Regions from separate parts of the Halomonas sp. BL6 genome, predicted to be linked through region 4. Evidence: predicted binding sites of a transcription regulator. Region 4 holds the regulator's gene; each other region holds the start of a gene.
The links. The regulator sigma-54, encoded in region 4, starts transcription at its own class of promoters, with help from an activator protein. The targets are predictions, from matches to a motif close to TGGCACNNNNNTTGCTNT.

Region 1 (3,598 bases), on a different contig from region 4:
GCAGCGGTCAACCTCGCCAAGCCTTGATCCGTCAAGCCAGCCTGGGCGGCATCCTCCGGGTGCAGCTCGATGAAGGGTTCGGCGCGGTGGTTCATCAAGCGCGGCGCACGGGCGGTACGCGTCATAGTATGCCACTGATCCCGTATACGCCCGGTATTCAAACGCAGCGGGTAGTCGTCGCTCAGCGCCTGCGCGGGCGGGCGCGGCGTAATCGGCAGCAGTTTCGCGCGACCGTTCGGCGTCGCAAACCGGCCATCTTCGAACAGCCTTGCCGTTCCACGGGGGGCCTGCTGAGTCACGGGCCACTGGATCGGAGCGAGCGCATCATAAGCCGATTGGCCCAGGCCTGCCAGCCCTGAGATGTCGAATAGCCGCTGGGTATCGCCGCTATTTTCATAGCCTGAAAGGCGCGCGTGCTCATCGAAAATCTCCCATGGCTGGGTGTAATCGAAGGCTTCGCCCCACCCTAAGCGTTTTGCTACTTCGCAGAGTATCCACCAGTCGTGCTTGGCCTCGCCAGGGGCCGGCAGCAACCCCCGCTGGCGGGAAATGCGCCGCTCCGAGTTGGTCACCGTGCCATCCTTCTCCGACCAGCCCGACGCGGGCAGCACGATATCCGCAAAGGGCAGCAGGTCGGTATTGGCGACGCACTCCGAGACGATCACCAGCGGGCATTTTGCCAGCGCGCGGCGCACTTTCTCCCCATCCGGCATACTCACTGCTGGATTGGTGGCCATCACCCACAGGGCGGTAATCTCGCCGCGCTCGATGGCATCAAAGAGCTCCACCGCCTTGTAACCCGGGGCGTCCGGTAGTACGGGCGTTAAGTGCTGGGTAGTCCAGAAGCGGCTAACCAACTCACGCGCGCCCGGGGTGTGGTAATCCATATGCGCCGCCAGCTGATTGGCCAACCCGCCTACTTCCCGCCCGCCCATGGCGTTGGGCTGGCCGGTGATCGAAAACGGCCCCGCCCCCGGCAGGCCGATTTTTCCGCCCGCTAGATGGCAGTTGATGATCGCGTTGCACTTGTCGGTACCGCTGGAGGATTGATTCACCCCCTGAGAGTAGAGCGTGACCACGTGAAGCTGGCTGGCAAACCAGTAATAGAAGGTTTCCAGGCGTTCAGGATCCACATCACATTCGCGAGCAACGGCTTCCACGCTGCCTGCACTCTGCTTGGCAGCGCCCAGCGCGTCGTCTAACCCCTCGGTGTGGCGTTCTAAGTACACGGCATCCAATCGGTTATGGTCGTCCATCCACGCCAGCAGCCCGTTGAACAGGTACGCATCGCTACCCGGACGAATACCCAGGTAAAGATCGGCCATTTCACAAGTGTCGGTCACGCGGGGGTCGATCACCACGACCCGCATCAACGGGTTGCGCTCTTTGGCTATCTTCAAACGCTGATAGAGCACCGGATGATTCCAGGCAAGGTTGGACCCCACCAGCACCACCAGTTCCGCTTCTTCGAGGTCTTCATAGCTGCAGGGTACCGCATCGGCCCCAAAGGCGCGTTTATAGCCCGCCACGGCGGACGCCATGCAGAGCCGCGAGTTGGTATCCAAATGCGGGGTGCCCAAGAAACCTTTGAACAGCTTGTTGGCGACGTAATAATCTTCGGTCAGCAGCTGGCCGGATAAGTACGCCGCCACCGTCTGCGGGCCATGGGCAGTGCGCTGGGCCTGCAAGCGTTCGGCGGTGACGGTGAGTGCTTGCTCCCAGGAGACCTCCTGTCCATCCACGCGGGGCATCAGCAAGCGCCCCTGTGCGCCGAGCGTTTCGTGCAGCGCGGTGCCTTTCACACATAGGCGGCCGTAGTTGGCTGGGTGCTCGCGGTCCCCCTCGACGGCAATGAGCTGGCCGCTTTCAAGCGTTGCAGTCACGCCGCAGCCGACGCCGCAGTAGGGGCAGGTGGTTCGGGCGAGCCGATTGACCTGTGGCATGGCAGTTTCCTCCCGCGTTAAAAAGCAAAAAGCGCCCAAGCCAGCTTCAAAAGAAGCCTGCCTGGACGCCGTTGTCTCAGGGGCACCATTTACCCGGTGCCGTACTCATCAGTGATTTGCTGCCGTTGGTATTGTTCGACGCAATTTATGGTTGTGATCGTTATGAGCAAAGACCCTGCACTGAGCCGTTGTTCCTTGTTACTTGAACAAATGCAAACCCTGCGCCCACTCGGCCTTAAAACCATTAAATATTATAAAAACAATAACTTATAAACATGCTTGTATTTTCATTACTCGCTAAAGGAATGCTCTTTGTCGAATAAGCGGCTAAAGGGGGTGCATGAATCGTCGCTCAAGCACCAAAGTAGGGCACGCCAACTCAACTATGCGCGGCCCACCGAATCCTCAAAAACGCTTAATACGCTGATTAAGCTGAATTAAATCCACCTGCGGCAAGAGCTGGCGGGCTTTTTGCTGACCACTAGGATAAGACAGTTCGGCAACCAACGGCGGTTGCTGCGCGTTATCGACGACGCCAACGGGCAACGACGCCCCTGACACTCCCTTCTTGAGAGGGCTGTGCCAGGGGCGTTTTTATTTGCTGAACATGATGCTTCAACCAAAGGAGCTACCCATGGAAATCGCTTCCCGGTGCTCACAGACAGACCACCTCGTCATCATCGGTAACGGCATGGCGAGCCAGCGACTGCTCGACGCGCTGGTTCGACATCCCCAGCGCCCCCACCGCATTACGGTGGTGGGTGAGGAGCCGGTGCCTGCCTATAACCGTATTTTGCTCTCCCCTTTATTGGCAGGCGAACTGGCGCCCGAGGCGCTCACTCTGCAAGACGCCTCCTGGTACGCCGATAACGACGTCACGCTGATACTTGGCGACCGCGTGACCGCCATCGACCGCGAACGCCGCCTGCTCATCACACATCGCGGCAACACGTTACGCTATGACCGCTTGGTCTTGGCCACTGGCTCGCGCCCCGCGCTGCCAGCGGTGCCCGGCATCACGCTCGACGGTGTTCACACGTTTCGCGACCTGCGCGACGTCAGCGCCTTGGAAGCCATTGCTCGGCAAGGCGGCAACGCCGTGGTGATTGGCGGCGGCTTGCTTGGGCTGGAAGCCGCCGAAGGGCTGCGCAAACGGGGCGGACGCGCGCTCACCGTCAGCGTTTTGCAGCGCAGTCATCGGTTGATGAACCGTCAGCTAGACACCACCGCCGCTCAGTTGCTGGAAGCCACGCTGCGCGAACGCGGCATCCTCATTGAAACCGGCGCATCGCTCGCCGCCTTGGAAGATAACGGTCGAGGACAGGTGCAGTCGGTCACCCTGAGCGATGGCCGAAAGCTTCCTGCCGATAGCATCATCGTGGCGGCGGGCATTACCCCGAATGCGGAGCTAGGACAGCAGAGTGGACTCGTCTGCGATCGCGCCATCGTCGTGGACGGCCACCTGACCACTTCCGACGCCCACATCCATGCGCTAGGCGAATGCTGCCAGTTCGAGCAGCACACTTACGGGCTGGTGGAACCGATTTGGCGGCAGGTGGACGTGCTGGCCGCCGTGCTGTGTGGTGAAACGCCCGCGGCGTATCAAGAAGCCCCCACGGCCACCAAACTCAAGGTCAGCGGTGTCAGCCTGTTTG
Region 2 (3,598 bases), on a different contig from region 4:
CTATTATCAGCTTCCCAAGAAGTTCCTCTTACGGATCAGCACCACTGCGCGCTGGGTCGCTGGTACTTGGCAGGTGACAGTCGCCGCTATCAGCAAAGCGATGCTTACCGTGCACTGGCCGTGGCTCACCGCCGTTTCCATGAGAGCGGTCTAGAGGCCTTGCGCTATTCCCGACAGGGGGACCTGACCGGCGAGCTTGCCTCGCTGGCGCTCATGGAAGAGGCCAGCGTGACGCTGGCCCAGCAGCTCGACCGGCTGATGGAGCATGCGGTGTACGACCAGCCGCTGCCCCAGACCCGTTCGTCGCCACTGGCCGACGCCCCTTAGTACGCGGGGTAGTTCCCCATTCTTCCGTCCGGCGACTTTTATGCCATGCTAAAGGCACTTCCATCAAAGACGGAAAGGATGACGATGGCACCGGTAAAGAAGCTCGACCTCGCGCTGCAGGGCGGAGGTGCTCATGGCGCGTATACCTGGGGGGTGATCGACCGCCTTCTGGAAGATGATCGCATCGAGATCGAGGGCATCAGCGGCACCAGCGCAGGCGCCATGAACGGCGTGGTGATGGCTGATGCTTTGACTCGAGGCGGAAAGCGAGCGGCGCGTCAGGCACTGCGGGAGTTTTGGCAGGCCGTTAGCCGCGCAGGCATGGCCAGCCCCATTCGCCGCTCCCCTATGGATATTCTGACCGGCAACTGGAGCCTCGACCACTCGCCGGGCTATATCGCCATGGACTTGATGACGCGCCTCGTATCACCTTACCAACTCAACCCACTCAATTTGAATCCGCTACGGGATATCGTGGCGGCTCATATCGACTTCGAACGCGTACGCCAGTGCGACCAGCTCAAGCTTTTCGTCGCGGCTACCAATGTACGCACGGGCAAGCAGCGCGTCTTTCGCCGCGAAGAGATGAGTGTCGACGCCGTCATGGCCTCCGCTTGCCTGCCGTTCATGTTTCAAGCGGTGGAGATCGATGGCGAAGCGTATTGGGACGGAGGCTACATGGGCAATCCGGCGCTGTTCCCTCTCATGGAGGAGTGCAGCGCGCGGGACATCCTGCTGGTGCAAATCAATCCGATTCGTCGCGAAGAGCTTCCCACCTCCGCCTCGGCGATCATGAACCGCCTCAACGAGATCACCTTCAACGCTGCGCTGATCAAAGAGGTACGCATGATCGCACTACTCAAGCACGCTCTCGAAGAGCAAGGTATCGAGAACTGCTATCAGCAGGCCCTCTTTCACCGCATTAGCGGCGACCAAGCCCTGGATAACCTATCGGTTTCCAGTAAGCTCAACTCCGAATGGCCCTTCCTTTGTCACCTATTCGAGCAAGGCCGAGAGGCGGCCGAGCATTGGCTCGCCACGCATTTCGATGCCCTTGGCAGGGTGTCCACACTCGATATCGATACGGTCTACCTACACGAATAAGCGCGCTCACGCCCAGCCACTGCCCCAACTTAGCGCACGCTGCCCAAGCAGAGTGCGCTAAACGAGCGTTAAGTGCTCTACTCTCCCCCGTCTTTGCTATTTGCCAAGCAGTCTCCTATCTAAGCAAAATCTTTAACCAACTGTTTTCACTGATTTAAAAGAGTGATGGCGGAGTATTTGCTTATTTTTTCTACATGGTGATAGGCGTGGACCAGGCCCAACAGGGTACGAGTGCGTCGGACCTGACCTTCAACGATGAAGGCATGTTCCCGTAACCACGTAACGCCTGCGCGTTGCGTCTCGACAAACTCGTTCGTACGCTGTGAGGTCACTCCCATGGAGATCCGCAACAAAGCCAACCGTATCCGGTTGCTCAATTTCTCGACGCCGCAAATGCGGGCCTTTCACCTCTCCTGGTTTGCATTCCATATCTGCTTTTTTGGCTGGTTCGGTATCGCACCACTCATGGCCGTGGTGCGCGAGGATCTCGCGCTAACGCAAACCCAAATCGGCAATACCATCATCGCCTCGGTGGCGATCACCGTGATCGTTCGGCTGCTGATCGGTGTACTCTGCGACCGTATCGGCCCACGCAAAACCTATACGGGCCTGTTGATGCTGGGCTCCATTCCCGTGATGGGAATTGGCCTTGCCGACAGTTTCGAGACCTTCTTACTGGCACGCTTGGCGATTGGCGCCATCGGCGCATCGTTCGTCATTACCCAATACCACACCACCTTGATGTTTGCGCCCAACGTGGTAGGCACCGCCAATGCCACCAGCGCTGGCTGGGGCAACCTGGGCGGCGGTACCACCCAAATCGTCATGCCGCTGATTTTCGCCGGCGTTCTGATGCTCGGCGTGAACGAAGCCCTCGGCTGGCGACTCGCCATGGTGGTGCCTGGTGTGGTGCTGTTCTTTACCGGTATTGCCTACTGGCTGTTCACACAAGACGCCCCCAATGGCAACTTCAGCGAGCTGCGCGCACGCGGTGAGCTGCCACCCGCTACCGGTGAGCACGGTGCCGCCCAAAGCTTCCTGGCGGCGGCGAAGGATATCCGCGTATGGGCACTGTTCGTCGTGTATGGGCTCTGCTTTGGCGTCGAGCTAACGATCAATAACATTGCCGCCATCTACTTCTTCGACAAATTCGATCTGACCCTGGCGACCGCTGGGCTCATTGCCGGACTCTTCGGCTTGATGAACATCTTCGCTCGCACACTGGGCGGCGTGTTTTCCGATCTGTTCGCCAAACATGGTGGGCTCAAAGGGCGCGTTCGCTGGCTTTTCATAGCGCTGGTGTGCGAAGGCATTGCCCTAGTGGCGTTTTCCCAAATGCACGTGCTCAGCCTAGCCATTGGCATCATGCTGGTATTTAGCCTCTTCGTGCAAATGGCCGAAGGCGCCACCTTTGGCGTCGTGCCCTTTATCAACAAAAAAGCCCTGGGGGCCGTGGCCGGTATCGTAGGGGCCGGCGGCAACGTGGGCGCGGTGTCTGCGGCGTTTCTGTTTCGTAGCGAAAGCTTGAGCTACCAGCAGGGCCTTTTCTACCTGGGCCTGACCGTGTTGGTACTAGCGTCTTGCGTACTGGTGGTGCGTTTTAGCGAGGCCACCGAAGCCGAAGAGGCCAGCGCATACCGTGATGCCGTCGGCGACGATACGGGGGCAGGTGCTCTCTCACTACGCTAATATCGATGAACACTACCCCTGCAGGCGCGCCACTGCGGGGGCGTTTGACTTTTGGCGGCGAGTATCAAGGAAATCACCATGTCTTCTGCCCAACAGCTTCTCTTTACTGCCCTGCGCTGCGACATCGATAACCTTCACCATCTCGCTACGACCGTGGATATCGTGAGCGATATCAGCCAGTTCATTCATGTGCTGCAGCGCGAACGCGGCGCCTCGACGATTTACCTGGCCTCACAAGGTAAGCGTTTCAAAACCCGCCGAACGACCTACGTTCAACATAGTCAATCGGCCGAAGCCTCGATGCGCCTGCGTTTAGAAACGTTCAGCCAGGAAGCTCGACCTCAAGCCACCGCACGCTTGCTGCGCCGCATTGCCAGCGTTTGGCTAGCGCTGGATGAGCTCGATGCCCTGCGTCGAGCCATCGATACCTTTCATATTTCACCGGACGCGGCCACGCAGGCATTCAATCACCTGATTA
Region 3 (3,598 bases), on a different contig from region 4:
CGATACGCTACAAACGGTGCAAGAGCGCGACAGCGTGCGCTGCGGCGTCAACGCGGCTCAGCCCGGCTTTTCGTCCTTAGACGATAACGACGAGTATCGCGGTCTGGATACCGATGTGTGCCGTGCCGTGGCGGCCGCCGCGCTGGGTGATGCCAGCAAGGTCAACTTCGTGCCGTTGGATTCGGTGGAGCGCTTTGCCGCGTTGCAATCAGGTGAAGTAGATGTCCTTTCTCGCACCACCACCTGGACGTCTAGCCGCGACACCACACTGGGCATGCACTTTACCGGTGTGAGCTACTACGACGGCCAAGCCTTCATGGTGGCCAGCGACTTGGGCGTGCAGAGCGCGCAAGAGCTGGATGGCGCGGCGGTGTGTACGCAGTCGGGCACTACCAGCGAACTCAATCTTTCCGACTACTTCCGTATCAACGACATGACCTACGATGCGGTGGTGTTCGATTCACCCGAGCAGTCGATTGCGGGCTTCGAAGCAGGCCGCTGCGACGTCTTGAGTTCGGATGCCTCGCAGCTCTACGCCCAGCGCATTCAACTGGCCGATCCCAACATGGCCGTCGTCCTACCGGAAATCATCTCTAAAGAGCCGCTAGGCCCCGCCGTACGCCAAGGCGATGATCAGTGGTTCAACATCGTGAAGTGGTCACTGTTTGCCATGCTGAATGCCGAAGAGCTGGGCGTCAGCCAAGCCAACGTGGATGAGCAGCTAAGCTCAGAAAATCCCGATGTGATGCGCCTGCTTGGGCAAGACGGTGATTTTGGTGAGGCCATGGGCCTACAATCAGATTGGGCTTACCAAATCGTCAAACAGGTCGGTAACTATGCGGATATTTATGAACGCAACGTGGGCACCCACTCCGACTTCAACATTGCCCGTGGCCTGAATGCCCTGTGGAAAGATGGGGGCATTCAGTACGCGCCGCCCATTCGCTAGTGCGCTCGGTCACTCGCCAGCGGCTGCGCACCAAAAAGGCGCAGTGCGTAGCCGCTGGCGCACTTTTTTGCACCAAGACCTTCGTTAAATTCGCTGATTTTACGTTGAAAAGCGCTGAATTTGACGACATATCTTTTTTGGCACCTTCCTTGCTAGCTTTTAGTGATGCATCACCATGCATAACGACACTAAATCGAGGAAGGGGAACACAACATGATCAATAAGAAACACCTGGTACTTCTGGCCTCCGCAGGCGCCATCTCTCTTGCGGGCGTGGCGACCGCCCAAGCCGATACGCTGGAAGATACCCGCGAACGTGGTGCCGTACAGTGTGGCGTCAGCGACGGCCTGCCAGGTTTTTCCGCCCCGGACGATAACGGTAACTGGCAGGGCCTCGACGTTGACGTATGCCGTGCCGTGGCCGCTGCGGTACTGGGCGACGCCGATGCCGTCAACTACATCTCTTTGAACGCCGTCGAGCGTTTCACCGCGCTGCAGTCCGGCGAAGTGGACGTTCTGTCTCGTAACACCACCTGGACCACGACCCGCGACACTACCCTGGGTCTGAACTTCACCGGCGTTAACTTCTACGACGGCCAGGGCTTCATGGTCTCTCGCGACCTGGGTATCACCAGCGCGGCCGAGCTGGATGGCGCGGCGATTTGTATTCAATCAGGCACCACTACCGAGCTGAACCTGGCTGATTACTTCCGTGCCAACGGAATGGAGTTCGACCCCATCGTTTTCGATACCTCCGAGCAAACCGTAGGTGGCTTCCAGGCTGGCCGCTGTGACGTTCTGACGTCTGACACTTCTCAGCTGGCGGCCCTGCGCATTCAGCTCGACGACCCGTCGGGCGCGATGATTCTGCCCGACGTCATTTCCAAAGAGCCGCTGGGCCCGGTCGTACGTCAGGGGGACGATCTGTGGTTCAACATCGTGAAGTGGTCGCTGTTCGCCATGATCAACGGTGAAGAGTACGGCGTGACCAGCGAGAACGCAGAAGAGATGCTCAGCTCCGATAACCCGGACGTAGCGCGTCTACTCGGCCAGGACGGCAACTATGGTGAAGGCATGGGTCTTGACGCCGACTGGGCCTATAACATCCTGAGCCAAGTGGGTAACTACGGTGAAAGCTTCGAGCGCAACGTAGGTATGGGTTCACCGCTGGAAATCGAACGCGGTGTCAACGCCCTGTGGAACCAAGGCGGCTTCCAGTACGCACCGCCGATTCGCTAAGCGTCTCGCTTGACCCCGGCCCGCCACCCTTTTTGGTCATGGCGGGCCATTTGATTGACCTTCCGTATCGCGGAGACGCCACCCATGTCCGTAAGACCTAACGCTCGCCCCGTTGGCCAAAAGCCACCGTTCTGGCGAGACCGCGCCAAACGTGCGCTCATCTTTCAATGTCTGCTGATTGCCGCTGTCATCGCTTTTCTGTTCTATATCGTCGGCAACGTGCAAGACAACCTCTCCTCACGGGGTATCACCACAGGTTTTGGCTTCCTGAGTAATACCGCCGGTTTTGGGATCGTTCAGAGTCTGATCGACTACTCTTCCCAAAGCACCTATGGCCGCACCTTCTTCGTTGGCCTGCTGAATACGCTGCTGGTGGGTGGGTTGGGCGTTATTGCCGCCACCATCATTGGCTTTATCGTCGGTATCGCTCGTCTATCGCCCAACTGGCTGATCGCCAAGCTAGCCGCCGCGTATATCGAAACCTTTCGTAACATTCCGCTGCTGCTGCAGATTTTCTTTTGGTACTTTGCCGTGCTGCGGGCGCTCCCCAGCGCTCGAGAAAGCCTCGCGTTCGGCGAGGCCGTGTTTCTTAACGTACGCGGGCTTTATCTACCTGAGCCGCTGTTCGAATCGGGCTTCGGGCTGATTCCTGTCACCTTCGTGATCGCCATCGCGGCCAGTATTGCGCTGGTGATATGGGCAAAACGCCGTCAGGAAGCCACGGGGCAGCGAATTCCCGCTTACTGGATCTCCTTTGTACTGATCTTTGGGCTGCCCCTGTTGGTCATGTTGGCCACTGGCGTACCCATTACTTGGGAAATGCCCGAGCTGCGTGGCTTCAACTTCCGCGGCGGCATCACGGTGATTCCTGAGTTTCTGGCGCTGTGGTTCGCACTCTCGATCTACACGGCGTCGTTCATTGCCGAGATCGTGCGCTCCGGTATTCAGGCCATTTCACATGGCCAAACCGAAGCGGCGCAGGCACTGAGTCTGCCGCGCAACCTGGTGCTGCGCCTCGTCATCATTCCTCAGGCATTGCGGGTCATCATCCCCCCGCTCACCAGCCAATACCTGAATTTGATCAAAAACTCGTCGCTGGCCACGGCCATTGGCTATCCGGACCTCGTGTCGGTGTTTGCAGGCACCACGCTGAATCAGACGGGCCAGGCCATCGAGGTCATCGCGATGACCATGGCGGTGTATCTGACGATCAGCCTGCTGGTGTCGATGTTCATGAACTGGTTCAACGCCCGCGTGGCGCTGGTTGAACGCTAGGCTGAGGCGAGGAGCCACACATGATTCATAATCAAACGATGATCGAACAGCGGCCAGCGCCCAGCAACTCCGTTGGCGCGATTGCTTGGCTGCGAACGAACCTATTCAACGGGCCGATCAATACGATCTTCACGT
Region 4 (3,598 bases):
AACGTGGATATTCGTCAAGGCGAAATGCAATTGCGCGGCGAACGCGTAGAGATTCAGCGCAATGATGCAGGGGAACTTTCTCAAGCCATTGCCACGGGTGAGCGTGCCTACTTGCGCAATCGTCTCGACGACCAGGAGACCCCCATGGAAGGTTGGGCGCGGCGCATCATCTATCACGTCGCCGAACGCCGCGTGGAGCTGATCGACCAAGCCGAACTGACCCAGCAAGGCGACCGCTTTCAAGGGGGCCGCCTAGAGTACTTCATCGACCAGGAAGTGGTGCAAGCTCGCTCCGACGTGAACGGTAGCGACAACCAGCGCATTCGCATGACCCTTCAGCCGGAACAATAGGGAGCGCCCACGTGGCAGCATCAACGTCTGCAGATTCCGCACCTGTCAAAACGCTCTACGCCCACCACCTAGCGAAGAGCTACAAACGCCGCCGCGTCGTCAAGGACATCAACCTGGAAATCGCCCAGGGCAGTGTCGTTGGACTGTTGGGCCCCAATGGAGCCGGTAAAACCACCTCGTTTTACATGATCGTCGGACTGGTCAAATCCGATGCGGGCAATGTGGGTATCGACGATCTGGATTTGACCCACGCGCCCATGCACGAACGCGCCATGGCAGGCATTGGGTATCTTCCCCAAGAGGCCTCGATTTTTCGCAAGCTCTCGGTAGCCGATAACATCATGGCCATCCTCGAGACGCGCAAAACGCTCGATCGCAGCGCCAGAGAAGCTCGCCTGGAGTCACTGCTCGAAGATTTTCATATCACCCATATTCGTGACAACCTAGGCATGAGCCTCTCAGGAGGCGAGCGCCGTCGAGTAGAGATCGCGCGGTCGCTGGCCACCGAGCCCGCGTTCATTCTACTCGACGAACCCTTTGCCGGGGTCGACCCTATTTCGGTCGGCGAAATCAAAACCATTATCCGCGCACTCAAAAAACGCCACATCGGCGTCTTGATCACCGACCACAACGTGCGTGAAACCCTGGATATTTGCGATATCGCCTACATCGTTGGCGATGGCCACATCATCGCCAGTGGAAACGCCCAGGAGATTCTCAATAACCAAAAGGTCCGCGACGTCTATCTGGGCGCTGATTTCCGGCTCTAAACCGAGGCCTGACCAAACTTTTCTTTTAGTGGCATGCTTATTGCACTTGCACGTAGCCATAACTCGCTCTAGGGTGGAGCTTTCTGATTAACGAGTGGTTCTCAGATGGTCATGAAAGCTTCTCTCCAATTGCGTATCGGCACACAGCTGACCATGACACCCCAGCTGCAACAGGCCATTGCCTTGCTGCAGCTCTCTACGCTGGACCTCCGTCAAGAAATTCAGCAAGCGCTTGACGCCAACCCTATGCTCGAGCAAGAGGACGAGTTTGGAGAGCAGGCAGTCAGCGAGCCGCAAGAGGCCGAGTGGTCTGACAGCATTCCCAACGAACTCTCCGTCGACAGCGACTGGTCGGACACCTATCAAGACATGGGCAGTCTGAGCGGTGGTAGCGAAGGACCCGACTTCGAGCGTCAAGCCGCTGGCCAAAGCCTTCATGGCCATTTGCTGTGGCAACTGGCCATGACCGATGTCAGCTCACGGGAATATGCAATTGCGGAGAGCCTGATCGATGCGCTGGACGCCAATGGTTATCTTACCCAGCCGCTCAACGACATTCGTGAAGGGCTCAAAGCACAAGGTCATGACGGCTTGAGCCAACGGGAAGTGGAAAATACCCTACTGCGCTTGCAGCAGTTCGAGCCGACCGGCGTATTCGCTCGCGACCTGCGAGAATGTCTGATGCTTCAACTTGCTGCGTTGCCGGAAGACACCCCGCTATTGATGCCAGCCAAACGGCTGGTACGACAGTTTTTGGAGGCGCTAGGCAAAGACGATATGCGCCTCCTCAAGCGCCGTTTGAGCCTGGACGATGAGCAGCTGGATGACGTCATTCGATTAATTCGCAGCCTCGATCCCCGACCCGGCAGCGCCTACGGCGTGACCGACGATAGCTACATCACTCCCGATCTGGTCGTGCGCCATGACAACGAAGGCTGGCATTTAGAGCTCAACCCGGACGCTCTTCCACGGCTACGCATCCAACCCGACTACGCCAGCTTGATCAAACGCGCCGACAAGAGCCAGGACAACCAGTTCTTGAAAGAGCACCTTCAAGAAGCGCGCTGGCTGATCAAAAGCCTCTCTAGCCGCAATGACACCTTGCTGCGCGTGGGGCGTGAAATCATCGCTCGCCAAATTGGCTTTCTAGAGCACGGCGAAGAGGCCATGAAGCCGCTGATCTTGGCCGACATCGCCGAAGCCGTAGAGATGCATGAGTCGACCATCTCACGCGTGACGACACAGAAGTTCATTCATACACCGCGTGGCGTGTTCGAGTTGAAATACTTTTTCTCCAGTCAAGTCAGTGGCCAAGACGGCGGCGACAGCCACTCGAGCACGGCCATTCGCGCACGTATCAAAAAGCTCATTCAAGAGGAGCCCTCAGGCAAACCGCTCTCCGATAGTCGCTTGGTGACGCTTCTCGAAGAGGGCGGAATAAGCGTGGCACGACGTACCGTCGCGAAATATCGCGAGTCGATGGGCATTCCCTCTTCGAGCGAGCGCCGCCGTTTACGCTAGTTAAACGTTTGGTCGTGACAAACTCACCGCAAGGGCTTTGCAATAGCGTAAAAAGGGTTACAATCGAAGTACAGCCCGATGGATAAGGAGCACGTCAATGCAAGTAAACATCACTGGTCATCACGTTGAACTGACTGACGCCTTGCGTGACTACGTTAACGAAAAGCTGGAACGCGTCGAACGACACTACGACAATATCACCACGGTACAAGTGACCTTATCTGTCGAAAAGGAGCGCCAGCAGGCAGCGTGCACGCTACATGCCGCCGGTGCTGACCTTCATGCCGAGGCACTCGATAACGATATGTATGCCGCCATCGATGCCCTTGCGGACAAAATCGATCGTCAACTCGTCAAACACAAGGAAAAAGCACAAGCTCGCGCTCAAGGCGCAGGCGTGCGTTAACTCAATGACGTTGGAAACCATTCTCCCCCCGGAGCGCGTGCTTTATGACGTACCCGGGGGCAGCAAAAAGCGGGTGCTGGAGTTTTTCAGCACCTTCATCGCCCAAAACACGCCCAGCCTCGACAGCCAAGAAGTGTTCAGTCGTTTGATTGGGCGCGAGCGTCTTGGCAGCACGGGGATTGGCAACGGTGTTGCCATTCCCCACGCAAGAAGCCCGCACTGCAGTGCCCCCATTGCTGGCTTTTTGAAACTGGCGGAACCCGTCGATTTCGATGCCATCGATGGGGACCCGGTCGATCTCGTGTTCGTTTTGCTGGTGCCTGAAGAAGCCGATGACACGCACCTTGCTTTGCTCGGACAAGTCGCGACGATCATGAACGACGCCGATACTCGCCAACAGCTGCGCAAAGCAGGCAGTCAAAAAGAACTGTTGACGCTGATAACGGCCAAGATACGCGAACAAGCTGCGTAACAGATCTACTCCTTCAATTTGTCTTTACTTCTTACGCTCAAACGCCAAGAGAGACGCTATGCAACTGGTGATCATTAG

Region 1: a site for sigma-54 is predicted at 2,153-2,170, ahead of FHJ80_RS01150 (nitrate reductase). Genes of this name have one in related genera too.
Region 2: a site for sigma-54 is predicted at 1,598-1,615, ahead of FHJ80_RS01275 (NarK family nitrate/nitrite MFS transporter). Genes of this name have one in related genera too.
Region 3: a site for sigma-54 is predicted at 1,088-1,105, ahead of FHJ80_RS05410 (amino acid ABC transporter substrate-binding protein). Genes of this name have one in related genera too.

Annotation. Positions count from the first base shown of each region.
Region 1 covers NZ_VDGL01000001.1:254,194-257,791, reverse strand. Annotated here, with positions in the region: gene FHJ80_RS01150 (nitrate reductase) at 1-1,943, opposite strand, end outside; gene FHJ80_RS01145 (NAD(P)/FAD-dependent oxidoreductase) at 2,578-3,598, shown strand, end outside.
Region 2 covers NZ_VDGL01000001.1:285,882-289,479, reverse strand. Annotated here, with positions in the region: gene FHJ80_RS01285 (CZB domain-containing protein) at 1-327, shown strand, start outside; gene FHJ80_RS01280 (patatin-like phospholipase family protein) at 412-1,431, shown strand; gene FHJ80_RS01275 (NarK family nitrate/nitrite MFS transporter) at 1,768-3,120, shown strand; gene FHJ80_RS01270 (nitrate regulatory protein) at 3,199-3,598, shown strand, end outside.
Region 3 covers NZ_VDGL01000002.1:400,608-404,205, forward strand. Annotated here, with positions in the region: gene FHJ80_RS05405 (amino acid ABC transporter substrate-binding protein) at 1-949, shown strand, start outside; gene FHJ80_RS05410 (amino acid ABC transporter substrate-binding protein) at 1,163-2,188, shown strand; gene FHJ80_RS05415 (amino acid ABC transporter permease) at 2,273-3,463, shown strand; gene FHJ80_RS05420 (amino acid ABC transporter permease) at 3,484-3,598, shown strand, end outside.
Region 4 covers NZ_VDGL01000004.1:278,246-281,843, reverse strand. Annotated here, with positions in the region: gene lptA (lipopolysaccharide transport periplasmic protein LptA) at 1-351, shown strand, start outside; gene lptB (LPS export ABC transporter ATP-binding protein) at 363-1,121, shown strand; gene FHJ80_RS10780 (RNA polymerase factor sigma-54) at 1,227-2,642, shown strand; gene raiA (ribosome hibernation-promoting factor, HPF/YfiA family) at 2,740-3,048, shown strand; gene ptsN (PTS IIA-like nitrogen regulatory protein PtsN) at 3,053-3,520, shown strand; gene rapZ (RNase adapter RapZ) at 3,579-3,598, shown strand, end outside.